One region of the Silvimonas sp. JCM 19000 genome, then DNA from elsewhere that is predicted to be linked to it. Evidence: predicted binding sites of a transcription regulator. Region 1 holds the regulator's gene; each other region holds the start of a gene.
What was found. The regulator sigma-54, encoded in region 1, starts transcription at its own class of promoters, with help from an activator protein. The targets are predictions, from matches to a motif close to CTGGCACGCTTCATGCTT.
Positions count from the first base shown of each region.

Region 1 (4,190 bases):
GACGCCGAAGTGGTGGCCGATATGGGCACCTCCCGCGCCAGTGGTGTGGGTTTCTCGGCGGACACCCAGAAGCAGACCGTTACTCTTAAATCGAAAGTGAGCACCATTTATGATCCACCGAAGCGCACTCGCTAGCCTTTTGATCGCAAGTCTGTTGCTGGCGAGCGGCCTCGCACACGCGGCCAAGGCTGACCGCGAAGAAAAAATCCACATCCAGGCGGATCAGGGCAATTTCGACCAGAAAACCAATACCGGCGTTTACATCGGCAATGTGATCGTGACGCAAGGCAGTATGGTGCTGCGTTCGGACAAGCTGACCATCCGCCAGGACGCCGACGGCAATCAGTTTTCGCAAGGCCAGGGCAATCCGGTCAAGTTCCGCGAGCGCGGCGATGATGGCACCTGGATTACCGCTGAAGCACTGCGTTATGACTACAACGGCCAGACCGGCCTGCTGACGCTGATCGACAAAGCCAATGTGCACAAGGATCAGGATGAAGTGATCGGCGACATCATCACTTACAACCTCAACACCGATCAGTACGAAGCCAAAACCACAGGCAAGAGCGGCGGTCGCGTCAACATCACGATCACGCCCAAGAAAAAAGCCAGCGCGCCCGCTGCGGCAGCACGCCCGGCCGCCACCAGCGCCAGTGAGGCCCAATGACCACCGCAATCCAGGCTGATAACGCGCCGCTTTCGCTCAGTGCCAAGGGCCTGATGAAACGGTATCGCAAACGCACCGTGGTACGCGATGTAACCATCGAAGTCGCCGCGGGCGAAGTGGTTGGCTTGCTTGGCCCGAACGGGGCGGGCAAGACCACCAGCTTTTATATGATCGTGGGCATGGTCGCCATGGACGGCGGCGAGATACGCCTGAACGGCCAGGACATCGGCCATATGGCGATGCACGAACGCGCCCAACTGGGCCTGGGCTATCTGCCGCAAGAGGCATCGATTTTCCGCAAGATGACGGTGGCGCAGAACGTGCTGTCGGTGCTGGAACTGCATATCAAGGACAGCACAGAACGCAATGCCAGGCTGGATGAATTGTTGCAGGAACTGCACATCAGCCACCTGCGCGACAACCCGGCCATGAGCCTGTCCGGGGGCGAGCGCCGTCGCGCCGAAATTGCCCGCGCATTGGCCGCTAACCCGCGGTTTATCTTGCTGGACGAGCCGTTTGCCGGGGTCGACCCGATTGCCGTGATGGACATCCAGCGCATCATTGCCTACCTGCGGGACAGGGGTATTGGTGTATTGATCACCGATCACAACGTGCGTGAGACTCTTGGCATCTGCGATCGCGCCTATATCATTTCCGAAGGCGCGGTGATGGCCTCGGGCCACCCCGCAGAAATCGTCACCAACGAACAAGTGCGCAAGGTTTATCTGGGCGAACACTTCCGCATGTAATTGCCAGACTCGACATCATGCAGCGCGATCTTCTACTCATTACTGCTTATCACAAGGTCGCATGAAGCAATCCTTGCAACTGCGGCTGTCGCAGCAGCTCAATCTGACGCCCCAACTGCAGCAATCGATCAAATTGCTGCAGCTTTCCACGCTCGATTTCCAGCAGGAAATCGACCGCTATCTGCTGGAAAACCCGCTGTTGGAGCACGACAACGGCAGCAGCGGCGACGCCCCGGCCGAGGGCAATACTGAATCCAGCAACGACGATCAACGCGATTACAACGACGACCACGGCGACGGCGAAAACTGGGGCTCTGGCAGCGGCACGCGCGGCAACGGCGACGATGACGACGACTTTGATCCCACCACGCAAGTGGCGCGCGAAATCACGCTGCGCGAGCATTTGCTGGAACAAGCAGGCGTGCTGCACCTGCCGCCGCGAGACCACGCTGCGCTGGCCTTCCTGATCGATGCACTCGATGACGAAGGCCTGCTGCCGATCGACCTCGAAGAATTGCTGGAACAAATTCCAGCCGAGATCGTCACTCAGTTAGAGCTTGAAGTGGATGACCTGGCGGTAGCGCTGGCGCGGCTCAAGCAAATGGAACCGGTCGGCGTGGGCGCGCGTGGTACGGCCGAGGCGCTGCTGATGCAACTGCGCTTGTTGCCCGACAGTGCGGCCAGACAACTGGCGCAAGTGATCGTGGCGCAGCATCTCGATTTACTCGCGGCCCGCGACTACACTAAGTTAAAACGATTACTGAAATGTGACGACGCGGCGCTTAAAGCCGCACAAGGCGTCATTACCTCGCTCAATCCCCGGCCCGCCGCACAGTGGGCTGCCTTGACGCCGCGGTATGTGGTGCCTGATGTCCTGGTACAGAAATACAAAGGTCAGTGGACGGTCCGGCTTAATCCGTCAGCCATGCCCCGGCTGCGATTGAACCAGGTTTATGCAGATATCCTGCAGCGCAGTGAAGGCGGTGTCCTGGCTCGGGAACTGCAAGAAGCCAAATGGCTCGTAAAGAGTGTGCAGCAGCGGTTTGAAACCATTTTGCGCGTGGCACAGGCCATCGTAGAACGCCAACGCGCTTTTTTTGAACACGGTGAAGTGGCCATGCGGCCACTGGTATTGCGCGATATCGCCGAAGTGCTTGATCTGCACGAATCGACGGTGTCTCGGGTAACGACGCAGAAGTACATGATGACCCCACGCGGGTTGCTGGAATTCAAGTATTTCTTTGGTAGTCATGTGGAAACGGAGGCGGGCGGCGAGTGCTCCGCGACAGCCATCAAAGCGCTGATCCGCCAGATGATCAACAACGAGGACAAGACCAGGCCGTTATCAGACAGCGCCATTGCGGAGGCGCTGTCAGGGCAAGGGATCGTGGTTGCGCGACGAACCGTTGCCAAGTACCGGGAGGGGATGAACGTACCCCCTGTCAATCTGCGCAAAAACCTGTAGCTGCGCCTGTCTCTGGGCGGGCTACGGACCAGTGGCTTAACCAGAAGGAGATCGCCATGAACCTCAACATTAGCGGACATCACCTCGAAGTGACCCCCGCCATCCGGGACTACATCACCAGCAAGCTTGACCGGGTAACGCGGCATTTCGACCAGGTGGTAGACGTGAGCGCGATTCTCTCTGTAGAAAAACTACAGCAGAAGGCCGACGTGACCGTTCACGTACGCGGAAAAGATATTCATGTTGAGGCAGTCGACAAAGACATGTACGCCGCCATTGATTTGCTGGTCGACAAACTCGACCGCCAGATCGTCAAGCACAAGGAGTGTCTGATGGACCATCGCGGTGACAGCATCAAACGGCAGCAGACGGCTGAAGAACCGGATGAAGTGTGATTCAGTAAGCCACTAAGCGCGGCGTGCGCTTGACGCAACGGACGGGAACCATTATCTATGGTTCCCGTTTTTCATTATTAAACACCGCTGTACAATTGCCGACGTGGCGCTCTGGCCCTGCTTTTGTACACGCTGTTTTCTGATGCAGCACCCACCCTGATTTGCTGCAGCGCATAAATAAATGCTGCGCTAAAATCGGGACGAAACTTTCGCGCGGCGGACCGGCTAATCCGATTCCCCGCAATTTGCCGCACCAGGCCGGTCATCCACCGGCGCCGCGGCACGACGAATCGGCAAAATCCTATGAGCCTGATTTCCAGAATTCTGCCTGCCAGCAATCTGTTTTTAGACATGGATGTCGGCAGCAAGAAACGCGTTTTTGAACAGGTGGGTATCCTGTTTGAAAACAGCCATGCCATTGCACGCAGTGTCGTGTTCGATAGCCTGTTTGCGCGTGAGAAACTTGGTTCAACCGGGCTGGGCCAGGCCGTCGCTATTCCACACGGCCGGATCAAAGGCCTCAAAGAAGCCAGCGGCGCGTTTATCCGGCTTAAATCGCCGATTCCATTCGATGCGCCCGACGGCAAACCGGTGAGCCTGATTTTTGTATTGCTGGTGCCAGCCAATGCAACCGATCTGCATTTGCAGATTTTGTCTGAGCTGGCGCAATTGTTCTCTGATAAAACCGTGCGCGAACAACTGGCAGAAGTCACCGACGTACAGGCCGCGTGGAAATTGATTACGACGTGGGAGCCGTATGCCGCAGATTACCGTTAGACAACTGTTCATCGATAACGCGGAAAAACTCCGGCTGACCTGGGTTGCGGGTCAATCCGGTGCCAATAATCTGTTAACCAACGATGCCGCCGAGCAAAAGCCGCGGCTGGCTCTGGTGGGGCATTTGAACTTCATCC
Region 1 is NZ_BAAIHC010000006.1:187,320-191,509, forward strand. It holds gene lptC (LPS export ABC transporter periplasmic protein LptC) at 1-135, shown strand, start outside; gene lptA (lipopolysaccharide transport periplasmic protein LptA) at 140-667, shown strand; gene lptB (LPS export ABC transporter ATP-binding protein) at 664-1,416, shown strand; gene ACYQ1A_RS08145 (RNA polymerase factor sigma-54) at 1,478-2,881, shown strand; gene hpf (ribosome hibernation-promoting factor, HPF/YfiA family) at 2,938-3,276, shown strand; gene ptsN (PTS IIA-like nitrogen regulatory protein PtsN) at 3,580-4,053, shown strand; gene hprK (HPr(Ser) kinase/phosphatase) at 4,034-4,190, shown strand, end outside.

Region 2 (4,190 bases), on a different contig from region 1:
CAAGGCGACGGCCGGAGCCGACGCCTGCGTTCCACCAATGTTATTGCACGATAAAGGTGGTGAAGTTCACCGACAGCACGCCTTCGTCGTCGCTGGTAATACCCAGAATCTTGTTGATCACAGCACGGATTTCGCGGCCCAGTTTGTCGGTGCCATCCGCTGCGCGCACATCTTCGGGCGTCTTGCTGCGCAACAGTTTGTTTACATCGCCCTGAATCTGCGGCAGATAGCTCTTCAGTTTTTCCTGGGTCTCGGCGTCGGCCACCTGCACCGTAATGTCGGTCTGCAGCATGACGTCGGTATCGCCGGAATTCAGGTTAACCGTAAATTGCGACAGCTTTTCGAAGATGGGCGGCGCGTCTTCTTTCTTCTTCGATTTTTCTTTTTTGGCCTTGGCTTCTTTGACCTGGGTTTCAGTGCCCGCCGCATCGCCACCGTCAGCGCTATCGCTGTTATGCATCATCAAGAATGCCGCAACCCCACCGCCAATCAGCACGATCAGCAAAACCACACCAATGATCACAAACAACATGACCTTGTTTTTGCCCTTGGCGGGCGCTGCATCAGACATAAATTCCTCGCACGAGAATGACAGTGACATGCAAACGCCCCGGCACTAACCGGGGCGAATGGGTCATTACGACCTTTGCGCCAGATTATCTTGCCCACCCCGCTGTAAAGCCAAGCCAGGCGTGCTCCTGGGCGTCGGGGCGCCATCATACCCGAGCTAAGGGTCGGGTGACACGGGCGGCGCAAAATCGGCATGCATTCGCTTGGTTTATATATCACAAACTCAAGCAAAACAAAGGATAAGGATGGTTATTTGAGAATATGCGTGCGGATTTGTCAGCAATTAACCACAGCCGCAAGGCATAGCCCGCCACGCCGTGCAAAGCCTCAGCACGATTGGCCATCGGCTAGCGGCTTTGGCGGGTGGGTTCAAAGGCCCACCCGATGCCGATCACACAAACAGATTCAGCCCGGAGCGCGCCACCGGGATTTTGACATCAGTCAGCCGCGTCACCGTGGTCGTGTCGTCGCTATTGCCAAACACACCGCTATTACGGCGCTGGTTGCCAGATTGCTGTTGCTGCTGCGCCTGTTGTTGCGCCTGCTGATTCAGCGTATCCGAAGCCACCTGCACATTGGTCAGCGTAATACCCTGATCGGCCAGCAAGGCAGTCAGTTTGGGCGTGGCGGCGGCCAATGCTTCGCGCACATTGGCGTGTTGCGAAGTAAAGATCACGCTGGCCTGATCCTGCGCCATCGACAACTTGACCTCCATCGGGCCCAGGTTAGGCGGGTTCAGCTGCATTTCCATATGCTGCTCTTGCTTGCCCACCATGATGGACACCTGCTGCGCCACTGCGGCACCCCATTTATCCGAGCCTACCGGTTCAGCGACAGTACGCGTGGTCGGCGTGGCCTGGGTCTCGGTGGCGTGCGTACTTGTGCGGGTGCCGCTGGTCAGCGCCGCCAGGGCACTGGCATCCGCCTGGCCATCAGTGTCAGCGGCGTCAGAATTTTTATCGCCAGCGCCCAGCGTCAGCGGCAAATCTTTGCCGTCAGCGGCAAGATCCGCCGTCGTTGCCGCCTGTTTGCCGCCGTCGGCTTGCAAGGCCTTGAGCAGATCGCTGGCCTTGTCTTTGGCATCCGCCTTGCCGCTGCCCTCCTTCTGCGCCGCCAGCAAGGCGCTCAGTGTTTTGCTGTTGCTGGCGGTACTGGCTGCGTTGGCCTTGCTGGCATCCAGCACATCGCTGATCTGCTGTGCCGACGCGCTGGCGTCAGTTGGCGTGGTCAGTGGCGCAGCTTGCTGGGCCAGTTGCGCTTGCAGCAAAGCCAGCCACGGCGCCACGGTTTGAGCGGTATCGGTGGCGCCGCCCGCATCTTTGCTGGCGTCGTTGATGGGGCTGGAATTACCGGCCGCCTTGGCGTCATCGCTGCCCGCATCGCTTTGCTTGTTGCTGTTCTGGGCGTTGCTGTCTTGCGCATGTTGCATGTGCACGATCTGCCTGGCGTCGGCCAGCGAAGCACTGAAACTCTGGTCGCTGCCGCTTGATTTGCTGGACGCGGACGCATTACTGGAGCTGCCTGGGCTGGGGGTGGCGGCAAAGCTGTTGATCGCATTGGCGGCGGCCATCGGAATCTTCCTGAAAACATGGTTTTGCCTTAGAGAAGCAAAAGCAATGCCAGGCCACGCCAGCGCGCCCACGCGCCCATCACCTCGGACTGTTCTGAGCGCGCAAACCCGCGTGGTAGACTGCGCAGCATTACGCGGGAAGGAGGCGCCATGGCTGAAGATTCAGATGCAGAAAAAACAGAACCCGCCTCTGGCAAGCGCCTGGAAGAGGCGCGACAGAAAGGCCAGGTTCCGCGTTCACAGGAGCTGGGTTCCTTCGCCATCATGATTACCGGCATGCTGGCCATGGTGGCGCTCGGCCCCAAGCTGGCCATCGCCATCGAACAGATCTGCCGTCGCGAGCTGACGTTTAACCACGCCACGGTGGCTGATCCGCAACAGATGTTTATCCATTTCATGGCCGCCGGTCAGCAAGCGCTGTTTGCGTTTTTGCCGATTGCAGGCGCCTGCGTAGCGGTTGCCTTGATCAGCCCCATGGCCATTGGCGGCTTTTTGTTTACCGGCACCGCTTTTGCCCCCAACTTTGGTCGGCTCAATCCGGCCAGCGGCATCGGCCGCATGTTTTCGGTCCGGGCGTTGGTCGAGGCCGGCAAAGCCATCCTCAAGACCGGCTTGATCGGCGGCGTAGCGGTTACCGTGCTGTGGCGCGAAAAAGATCAGTTTCTGCAATTGATCGTCATGCCGACTGAAGTGAGCATGGCCTATGTGCTGGAGATGGTGCGCTACACGCTGTTGCTGGTGATCGGCTCGATGGGCTTGATTGCCGCGATCGACGTGCCTTATCAGCTGTGGGACTACTACAAAAAGCTGCGCATGACCAAAGAAGAGGCCAAGCAGGAATCCAAAGAATCCGACGGCGATCCGCAAATCAAGGCGCGTATCCGCCAGATGCAACGCCAGGCCGCGCGACGGCGCATGATGCAGCAAATCCCCAAGGCCGATGTCGTGGTCACCAACCCGACCCACTATGCCGTCGCCTTGCAATACAACGAGCGTATGCGGGCACCCAAAGTGGTGGCCAAAGGCTCTTATCTGTTGGCGGAACGCATTATTGATCTGGCCCGCGAAAGCAATGTCACCGTCATCCGCACCCCGCCGTTTGCGCGGGCCTTGTACCACCATACTGATCTGGACGAGGAAATCCCGGCTGCCCTGTATACTGCCGCAGCCGAAGTGCTGGCTTATATCTACCAGCTTAAAAACTGGAAACGCACGGGCGGCACAGAACCCACCCTGAACGACGATTTACCGGTCCCGACTGAACTGGACCCCGAAGCGACGACTGCTTAACGGACTAGCTGAAACATGAAATCCCGGTCTTACCATGTGGCGTAACATCAACCTCACCCGACTGGCTGGCCCTGCGCTGGTCCTGATGGTGCTGGGCATGATGATTTTGCCGCTGCCGCCGTTTGCACTCGATATGTTCTTTACCTTCAATATCGCCATGTCGGTGGTGGTGTTGATGGTGGGCCTGTACACGCGCGAGCCGCTGGAATTCTCGGCCTTCCCCACCGTGCTGTTGTTTACCACGCTGTTGCGGCTGTCGCTCAACGTGGCCTCGACCAAGCTGGTACTGACGCAAGGCCACACCGGCGAAGGCGCAGCCGGACAGGTGATTGATGCATTTGGTCACGTGCTGATTGGCGGCAACCTCACCGTCGGTATCGTCTCGTTTGTCATTCTGACCATCATTAACTTTGTGGTGGTGACCAAGGGTGCGGGCCGGATCGCCGAAGTGAGCGCACGGTTTACCCTGGACGCCATGCCCGGCAAACAGATGGCCATTGACGCCGACTTGAACGCGGGCTTGATCGGCGAAGAAGACGCGCGCCGCCGCCGTTCTGTCATTGCACAGGAAGCCGACTTTTTCGGCTCCATGGACGGTGCCTCCAAGTTCGTTCGCGGTGATGCTGTGGCCGGTATCCTGGTCATGGTGATCAATATTGTGGGCGGCTTGATCGTCGGCATGGTGCAGCACGATATGGCGTTTGCCGACGCGGGCCGTACCTACACGCTGCTGACCATCGGTGACGGCCTGGTCGCACAA
Region 2 is NZ_BAAIHC010000034.1:7,831-12,020, reverse strand. It holds gene ACYQ1A_RS19990 (flagellar basal body-associated FliL family protein) at 41-601, opposite strand; gene ACYQ1A_RS19985 (flagellar hook-length control protein FliK) at 962-2,140, opposite strand; gene flhB (flagellar biosynthesis protein FlhB) at 2,291-3,430, shown strand; gene flhA (flagellar biosynthesis protein FlhA) at 3,465-4,190, shown strand, end outside.
Region 2: the regulator sigma-54 is predicted to act here: its motif matches at 2,176-2,193, upstream of ACYQ1A_RS19985 (flagellar hook-length control protein FliK).

Region 3 (4,190 bases), on a different contig from region 1:
GGGGTGCGCGCCAAAGTTATGCGATTTTTCTTATGTTTTGCTGATCGGCGCTGGCGGATATTGGCCGCTGATCAAAAGACAGGGACGCGTGGCGATGGAATCCGTGAGCAAAAAGGAATGCGGCGCGAGTGTGGCGTTACTTCAGGGCGCTATCCACGCTGGGCGGTGTCGGCATGATGCCAAAGTGGATGTTCTGGGCGCGGCATTGCGCGCGGAAATCGGTGCGGTGCATAACCGGGTCAGTACCCTGGACCAACGGATGGCCAGCGGTTTTGAAATGATCAGTACGCGCTTCGATAGCCTTGAAAAGCAGTTTCAAAGCAGCAAGCGCATGCTGAGCCTGGTTGCCAGTCTGATGGCGCTCTGGTTGATAGCCACCAGTCTGGGCGTGCCTTGGCAGAAGGCCGACCGGCCTGCCATCGAGACGCCATTTCGGCAATATCAGCAGCAGGCCGCGCCCCATCCTGTTGCCAGCGGCGCGCCCGACACTGAAATCTCCCGGCTCTGAGGGCAGGCGGTATGGCGCACCGCCCACCCACCCGCGCCGGGCCGTGCTGCCGCCATCAGTACGTGTAGAACATGTCCTGAATCTTTTTGGTGTCGTGCGTTCTGGTCAGCGCCAGCATCAGCAAGATGCGCGCTTTTTGCGGGCTTAGCGTGTCCGACACAACAAAGTCGGTCTTGTCATCATCATTCTCACCACCGCGCACGGTTGGGCCGTTGCCGACGCGGGAAGAACGCAGAATGAAGAAGCCTTTCTGCCGCAGCTCAGTCAGGCGCGCACGCACTGGCGTCGACAAGCTGCCGTCACCAGTACCGGCATACACGATCCCTTCATCGCCCGCAGCGGCAAAAGCGTCAATCGCGATGGTGTTGGCATTGGCCGAACCATAAGCAATGTCCACGGCCGGCAGTTTGTCCAGCTTGCTGATATCAAACTCGGTATCCGCGGTGTGCTTGCGCGTGGTGGCGCGATAAAACTTTGGTTTGCCCGAGACGATATAACCCAGGTCGCCCAGTTCCGGTGAGCGGAAAGTATTGGCCAGCATGGTGTTGGTCTTGGTGACATCGCGCGCACCGAGAATTTCGTCGTTCATGGCCACCAGCACGCCCCGGTTAGCCGAGTCCGGGCTGCCCGCCACGGCCACCGCGTTGTACAGATTGATCGGACCATCTGCGCTGATGGCGGTGGAGGGACGCATTGAGCCGACGATCACCACCGGTTTGCGACTCTTTACCGTCAGGTTGAGAAAGTAGGCGGTCTCTTCGATGGTGTCGGTGCCATGAGTAATGACAATGCCATCGACATTGCTTTGCTTGAGGAGTACGTTGACGCGCTTTGCCAGCGTCAGCCAGTTTTCATTGGTCATGTTTTCGCTGGCGATCTGGAAGGTCTGCTCGCCGCTGACATTGGCGATCTGCTTCAACTCCGGCACGGCTTCAATCAGGCGATCCACGCCGACTTTGGCGGCGGTGTAGCCGACGGTGGTGGTGCTGGTGGCGCCCGTGCCGGCAATGGTGCCGCCGGTGGCCAGAATAACCACATTGGGCAGTTTGTCGGCAGCTTGCGCAAACACGGCGCTACACGTTACGGCAACAAACAGGCTGCGTTGAAACAGTCTGGAAAGCATGCTGATCTCCTGGTTTTAGTTTCGTGAATGAAACCGTAGAAAAGCATGAACCGTGCCCTGAACAGAGGTTATTGCCGAAATTACCAACAGGGAAAGCGTTAATACCATTTCATCGCCGCCACCCCGCTGGTCGGGGTTAACTCACTGATCTGTAAAGGACTTGTATGCACGTTATCCACCTGGGCAAACAGACCGTACCCGCCGAAATTGATTACCCGCGCGAAGACCGCCGTGTTGATGGCGTGCCTGAACGTACCAGCTGGACGCACTATTCCAATGCGTCCGGCAGTTTTAACGCCGGGATCTGGGCGTGTGAGAAGGGCAGCTGGAAGATTCGTTTTGCGGATGACAGCGCCGAGTTCTTCAGCATTATCAGTGGGCGTGCGCGGGTTTATGCCGAGGATGGCAGCTTTGAAGAATTCGGGCCCGGCGATGCCGCGGTCATTCCGGAAGGATTTGTGGGCAAGTTTGAAGTGCTGGAGCCGGTAAAAAAGTACTTTGTAGTGCTTAACTAAAACGGCCTGCCTGAAACGCAACCGGCGACCGTAAAGGTCGCCGGTTGCAATCCCGCGCAAGGCGCGCGCTTAGTGGCGGCGTTCTACTACCAGTGCGTTATGCGGGGCAAACAGATAGAACGGCGCAAACAGCAGTTTCCAGCCATGGATGCTGCTTTTGACAGTGAAATGCACGTCATCGCCTTCGATATCAAATTCCACCGGCGGGGTTTTGCCCCAGTCCAGTTGCGCTTGCAAGACATGGCGGCCCGGGGGCAGCGCTGCCGACAGACACGCGCCGTGGGTGGTCAAACCCACCGGGCGACCATCGACCAACATGCAAGGTTGGCGGCCCAGACTACCCGTACGATGAATCTTGATGCTTGGCATGAAGTATATCCTCCTCGTTCCCGCTGTTTTTTGACTGACCTGTTTGGTTTAATCGGACTGCATTTCCAGCAAACCTGATTCCAGCAACTCGTCGAGCAAAAACGCAAAATCAGTCGCCGCCTTGCTTTCAGGGGCGAATTCAAAAATATCCTCGCCGCTGCCGGCGGCCGCAGCGATGACTTCTTGTTCTCGAATACGTGTGCGCAGCATTTCACCCGGAAAAGCGCGGGCCAATTGTCCGGCAATCTTTTCGCTGGTGACTTGATCCGGCACATAGCGATTAATCAAATATCGCCGTGGAATACGCGGGCCAAATTTCTCCAGCCCGGCAAGTGTGCGTTGCAGCAGATTGGCGCCATTCAGCGCCAGGTATTCGGCCGCTACCGGCACCAGCACCATATCGGCGGCAAATAGCGCCGAAAACGCTAATACCCCAAGGCTAGGACTGCAATCAATGATGATGGGCATTTCGCCGCCGCTTAGCATTTCGGCGGTCAGGCCCAATTTAAGGCGCCAGACGTTATCGCGATGGCGGGTAAGTTGCGCGTCCACTTTGCCCAGTTCCAGATGCGACGGGATGAAATGCACGCCATTCGGCAATGAGGTGATCAATTCCGTCAGTGGGCCTGTGCCGCGATAGAAATTGAAAATGGTATCGACCGAAGCCGGATTCATGCCGACCAGCGAGGTCAGGTGCGCCTGCGGATCAAGATCGATCACCAGCGGTTGCACACCGTTGCGCGCCATAGCGGCAGCCAGATTGGCGGAAACCGTGGTCTTGCCCACGCCACCTTTCTGATTGAACACTGCGATGATGGTCATTGCCTTGCACTTGCCCCGTGTCGTCAGCCGCCGCAGCGGGCCGCCTTGTTGTAAGCGGCAAGACTACACAAGTGCCAGACAACCGACTACCCCGGTCGGGTGAGGTGGAAGCTGACAAGTGACGGTTTTATTGGGCTGGCGGGGAGGGGTGGCCTGCCGTTCGTCGGTCGGGTAACCGGTGCCATCAACTTGTAACCGCGTGTACGAAAGTGAATCAAAAAAACCGCGCCATCAATCGAGACGGCGCGGTACGGTTCTTACAAGGTTTCGGCCGCGTAATCGGCCAGGCGCGAACGTTCGCCCCGTGTCAGGGTGATATGGCCGGAGTGCGACCAGCCCTTGAAGCGGTCAACCACATAGGTGAGGCCGGACGAGCCCTCGGTCAGATAGGGCGTGTCGATCTGGCTGACGTTGCCGAGGCAAACTACCTTCGTCCCTGGCCCGGCGCGCGTAATCAAGGTCTTCATTTGCTTGGGCGTCAGGTTTTGCGCTTCATCGATGATCAGAAATTTATTCAGGAAAGTGCGGCCGCGCATGAAGTTAAGCGATTTCACCTTGATACGGCTGCGGATCAAATCGCGCGTGGCGGCGCGGCCCCAGTCGCCCGCTTCGGCATCCGACTGGTTGAGTACGTCCAGGTTGTCTTCCAGCGCGCCCATCCACGGCTGCATCTTTTCTTCTTCTGTACCCGGCAGAAAGCCGATATCTTCGCCCACCGGCACGGTGACGCGCGTCATGATGATCTCGGAATAAATCTTGGATTCCAGTGTTTGCGACAGGCCCGCCGCCAGCGTGAGCAGGGTTTTACCGGTGCCGGCCTGGCCCAGCAGCGAGATGAAATCCACATCCGGAT
Region 3 is NZ_BAAIHC010000005.1:147,239-151,428, forward strand. It holds gene ACYQ1A_RS06950 (hypothetical protein) at 38-508, shown strand; gene ACYQ1A_RS06955 (type II asparaginase) at 564-1,631, opposite strand; gene ACYQ1A_RS06960 (cupin domain-containing protein) at 1,796-2,146, shown strand; gene ACYQ1A_RS06965 (hypothetical protein) at 2,216-2,515, opposite strand; gene ACYQ1A_RS06970 (ParA family protein) at 2,564-3,337, opposite strand; gene ACYQ1A_RS06975 (PhoH family protein) at 3,595-4,190, opposite strand, start outside.
Region 3: the regulator sigma-54 is predicted to act here: its motif matches at 1,673-1,690, upstream of ACYQ1A_RS06955 (type II asparaginase).

Region 4 (4,190 bases), on a different contig from region 1:
GAGCGCAGGAAGCGTAAACGTACGTCCTTGTACGTGCGCATTCCGAGCACCGCCGGGCTGCAAAATGCCTCGCCAGAATCGACCAACAGAGCAAAGACCGCCGGAGCGCAGGAAGCGTAATCGTACGTCTTTGTACGTGCGCATTCCGAGCACCGCCGGGCTGCAAAATGCCTCGCCAGAATCGACCAACAGAGCAAAGACCGCCGGCGCGCAGGAAGCGTAAACGTACGTCTTTGTACGTGCGCATTCCGAGCACCGCCGGGCTGCAAAATGCCTCGCCAGAATCGACCAACAGCTGCAAAAAAAAAACCCGCCTTGCGGCGGGTGAAGGTACGACTCTGCTCTTTTGGGATAAACCCACCTGCATATATTTACAAACCAGCTAACACGCCTCGCATACCGCAGCGAACCCCCGGCAACCGAACTTGCCGCAATCCGCCGCGCTACGACTTACTCCACGCGCTCGCCATGCAGGGTTACATCCAGACCCTCGCGTTCTTCTTCTTCAGTTACGCGCAGGCCCATCACAACATCAATAATCTTCAGCAGTACGAAGGTCAGCACGCCGCTGTAGATCAGGGTGCACAGCACGCCCTTGATCTGCAGAACCACGTTGCCATCCACACCGCCGATATCTTTTACCGCAAACACACCGGTCAACACCGCACCCAGGATACCACCCACGCCGTGCACACCGAATGCGTCGAGGGAGTCATCGTAGCCCAGTTTGTGTTTCAGCCACGTTGCGGACCAGAAGCAAACGACACCCGCCAGCAAACCGATGATCAACGCACCGCCCACGCCCACAAAACCAGCAGCCGGGGTGATGGCAACCAGACCTGCAACGGCGCCAGAGATGATGCCCAGTACCGAAGGCTTGCCCTTGGCGATCCACTCGGCAAACATCCATGCCAGTGCGGCCATGGCAGTTGCAACTTGCGTGGTCATCATGGCGAAGCCGGCGCGGCCATCAGCAGCCAGTGCGGAGCCGGCGTTAAAGCCGAACCAACCCACCCACAGCATCGAAGCACCGATCAGCGACAGCACCAGATTGTGCGGTGCCATGGCTTCCTTGCCGTAGCCGACACGCTTGCCCAGTACTAAAGCACAAACCAGGCCAGCTACACCGGCGTTGATGTGTACGACCGTACCACCAGCAAAATCAAGGATGCCAGCGGTGGCCAGCCAACCCGTCGGTTCCCACACCATGTGCGCAATCGGTGCATACACGATGATCGACCACACGCCCATGAACACCAACATGGCAGAGAACTTCATACGGTCAGCAAATGCACCGCAGATCAGCGCCGGGGTGATGATGGCAAAGGTCATTTGATAGACCATGTACACCGATTCCGGGATCGACTGTGCCAGGTGGCTGACGGTCAGCGTGGTAGCCGACGCGCCCTTCACATAGGCCATGCCAGACAACATGACGCGGGAGAAGCCGCCGATAAAGCTATTGCCCGGCGTGAAGGCCAGCGAATAACCAATCACGACCCAGATCACGGTGATCAGCGCGGTGATGGCAAAGCTTTGCATCACGGTGGCCAGCACGTTCTTTTTGCGCACCATGCCGGCATAGAACAGCGCCAGGCCCGGGATGGTCATGAACAGCACCAGCGCGGTGGAGGTCAGCATCCATGCAGTGTCGCCACCGCTGATCTTGGACGAATCAACCGAGAACGGCGCAGTCGGTGCCGGTGCGGCAGCAGGCGCCGCAGCGGCTGCAGAAGCATCAGAGGCAACAACAGCGGCAGCCGGCGCCGGTGCAGCGGCAGATGCGTCGGACGCGATAGCGGCCGCAGCATCAGACGCGGCAGGCGCTGAAGCATCGTCGGCAAAGCCGGGGGCAGCCACAAACATGGCGCCCAGCAACGCGACCATTGCAAATAGTTTTTTCATCGGGGCATCTCCTTCCCTTATTTTTGCTTAAATCGCAGATTCGCCGGTTTCGCCAGTGCGGATACGCACCACGGATTCCAGTTCAAATACAAAAATCTTGCCGTCGCCGATCTTGCCGGTGTTCGCCGCTTTCTCGATGGCTTCGACGGTTTGATCGAGCAGATCGTCAGCAATGGCGACTTCGAGTTTGACCTTGGGCAGAAAATCAACCACGTATTCCGCACCACGATACAACTCGGTATGGCCCTTTTGACGGCCAAAGCCCTTCACTTCGGTTACGGTCAACCCGGCAACACCAATTGCTGACAGGGCTTCACGAACCTCATCAAGCTTGAATGGCTTGATGATGGCGGTAACAAATTTCATGGGTTTGCTCCTCATGTCCCGGTAACGACAGTGCAACATGAGCAACAAGCATGCCATGTGCCGCAAAGCCCGAAAAATACCGGCTTGTCGGAGAAAAACCGACACGCCGCACCAGAAGCGCGCGCCACGAACCAACGTGGAAAACAGCCGGGCACAGTTTCGGTGCGGCAGGCCTTGTCAGAAACATAGTGCACATCACGTCAGCCCGCCATCAGCGCGGGCGCGTCTGCTACACTGCAAAAAATCCAGCAAAAACCCGGAGAAACCATCATGTTGAAAGACAAGTTTTTTGACGACATCGCCAGCCGCATTTCCGATGCCATCGCCAACAGCCCGGCCAAAGACGTAGAAAAGAACGTGCGCGCCATGATGAGCACGGCGTTTAACAAGATGGATCTGGTCACGCGCGAAGAATTTGATATCCAGCAAGAAGTGCTGGCCCGCAGCCGCGAAAAACTGGCGGCACTGGAAGCCCGTATTCTGGAACTGGAACAACGCGTGACTGGCGGTAACCCGCAAGACAGCCTGTAAGGCTGTTTCTTAAGCACAAATTCGGCGCAGGACGGGCTGCGCGGTTGATCATCTGGACGGTCAGTCGCGTAATGCCCTGAAGTGGCGCTTGCAATAAAAAAGGCGATGCCGTGGCGGCATCGCCTTTTTTACGCGGATGAGGAACGTTGAAGCCCGTGGATGAAACCCGCAACCCTTGGCGTTCTGATTGCTGGCTTTGGTGGGTGGGTCATGACCCACCCTATGCATCGCAGCTCACGCTGGAAAAATTGGTGGCATAGGGTGGGTCTAGACCCACCGTCAAAGCCGCTGAGAGATTTGCCATTGCATGCTTCTTTGGCAACTTTGGAAGGTGGGTCTCGACCCACCCTATGGGGCATCACAACATAAACCGCGCCAGATCCTCGTTGCCCACCAGCGGGCCCAGTTTGGCGCTGACGGCGGCGGCGTCCAGTGTTACGGCGCCGGTCCTGGCCTCGTACGACAAATCTTCCAGCAGCTTTTCCAGCACGGTCGACAAGCGTCGCGCGCCGATGTTTTCGGTGCGCTCGTTCACCTGCCACGCAATTTCGGCAATGCGCTGGATGGCGTCTTCGCTAAACGTCAGCGCCACACCCTCGGTTTGCATCAGCGCCTGATATTGCTTGACCAGACAGGCATCCGTTTGAGTCAGGATGCGTTTGAAGTCATCCACAGACAGCGATTCCAGCTCAACGCGAATCGGAAAGCGGCCTTGCAGCTCGGGGATCAGATCAGACGGCCGCGCCAGATGGAACGCACCCGATGCAATAAACAGAATGTGATCGGTGTTGACCATGCCGTACTTGGTGCTCACGCTGGTGCCTTCCACCAACGGCAGCAGATCGCGCTGTACGCCCTGGCGGCTGACTTCGCCGGCGCTGCCTTCGGCGCGGCTGGTCACCTTGTCGATCTCATCGATAAACACGATGCCGTTCTGCTCCACCGAGCGCAGCGCTTCGGCGCGGGCGTCTTCTTCATTCACCAGCTTGGCGGCTTCTTCATCGGTCAGTCGCTTCATTGCTTCGCTGATCTTCAGCTTCTGCTTTTGCGTCTTGCCCGCCATCGCGCCTTTAAACATGTCTTGCAACTGGCTGGTGAAATCTTCCATGCCCGGCGGGCCCATCACGTCCATGGTGGGTGCAGCGGCGGCCACTTCGATTTCGATTTCTTTATCGTTGAGCTCGCCTTCGCGCAGCTTTTTACGAAATTTCTGCCGGGTCTCGCGGCCCGCTTCGTCTTGCTGCGGGTTGGGCGCAAACGGGCCCTTGGGTGGCCCGGGCACCAACACATCGAGGATGCGGTCTTCGGCGGCGTCCTCAGCGCGCACGCGATTACGCTGCATGGCGCGTTCACGCGCGCCTTTAACCGCCACTTCGATCAGATCGCGG
Region 4 is NZ_BAAIHC010000007.1:46,158-50,347, reverse strand. It holds gene ACYQ1A_RS08490 (ammonium transporter) at 451-1,905, opposite strand; gene glnK (P-II family nitrogen regulator) at 1,933-2,271, opposite strand; gene ACYQ1A_RS08480 (accessory factor UbiK family protein) at 2,542-2,802, shown strand; gene hslU (ATP-dependent protease ATPase subunit HslU) at 3,161-4,190, opposite strand, start outside.
Region 4: the regulator sigma-54 is predicted to act here: its motif matches at 2,311-2,328, upstream of glnK (P-II family nitrogen regulator).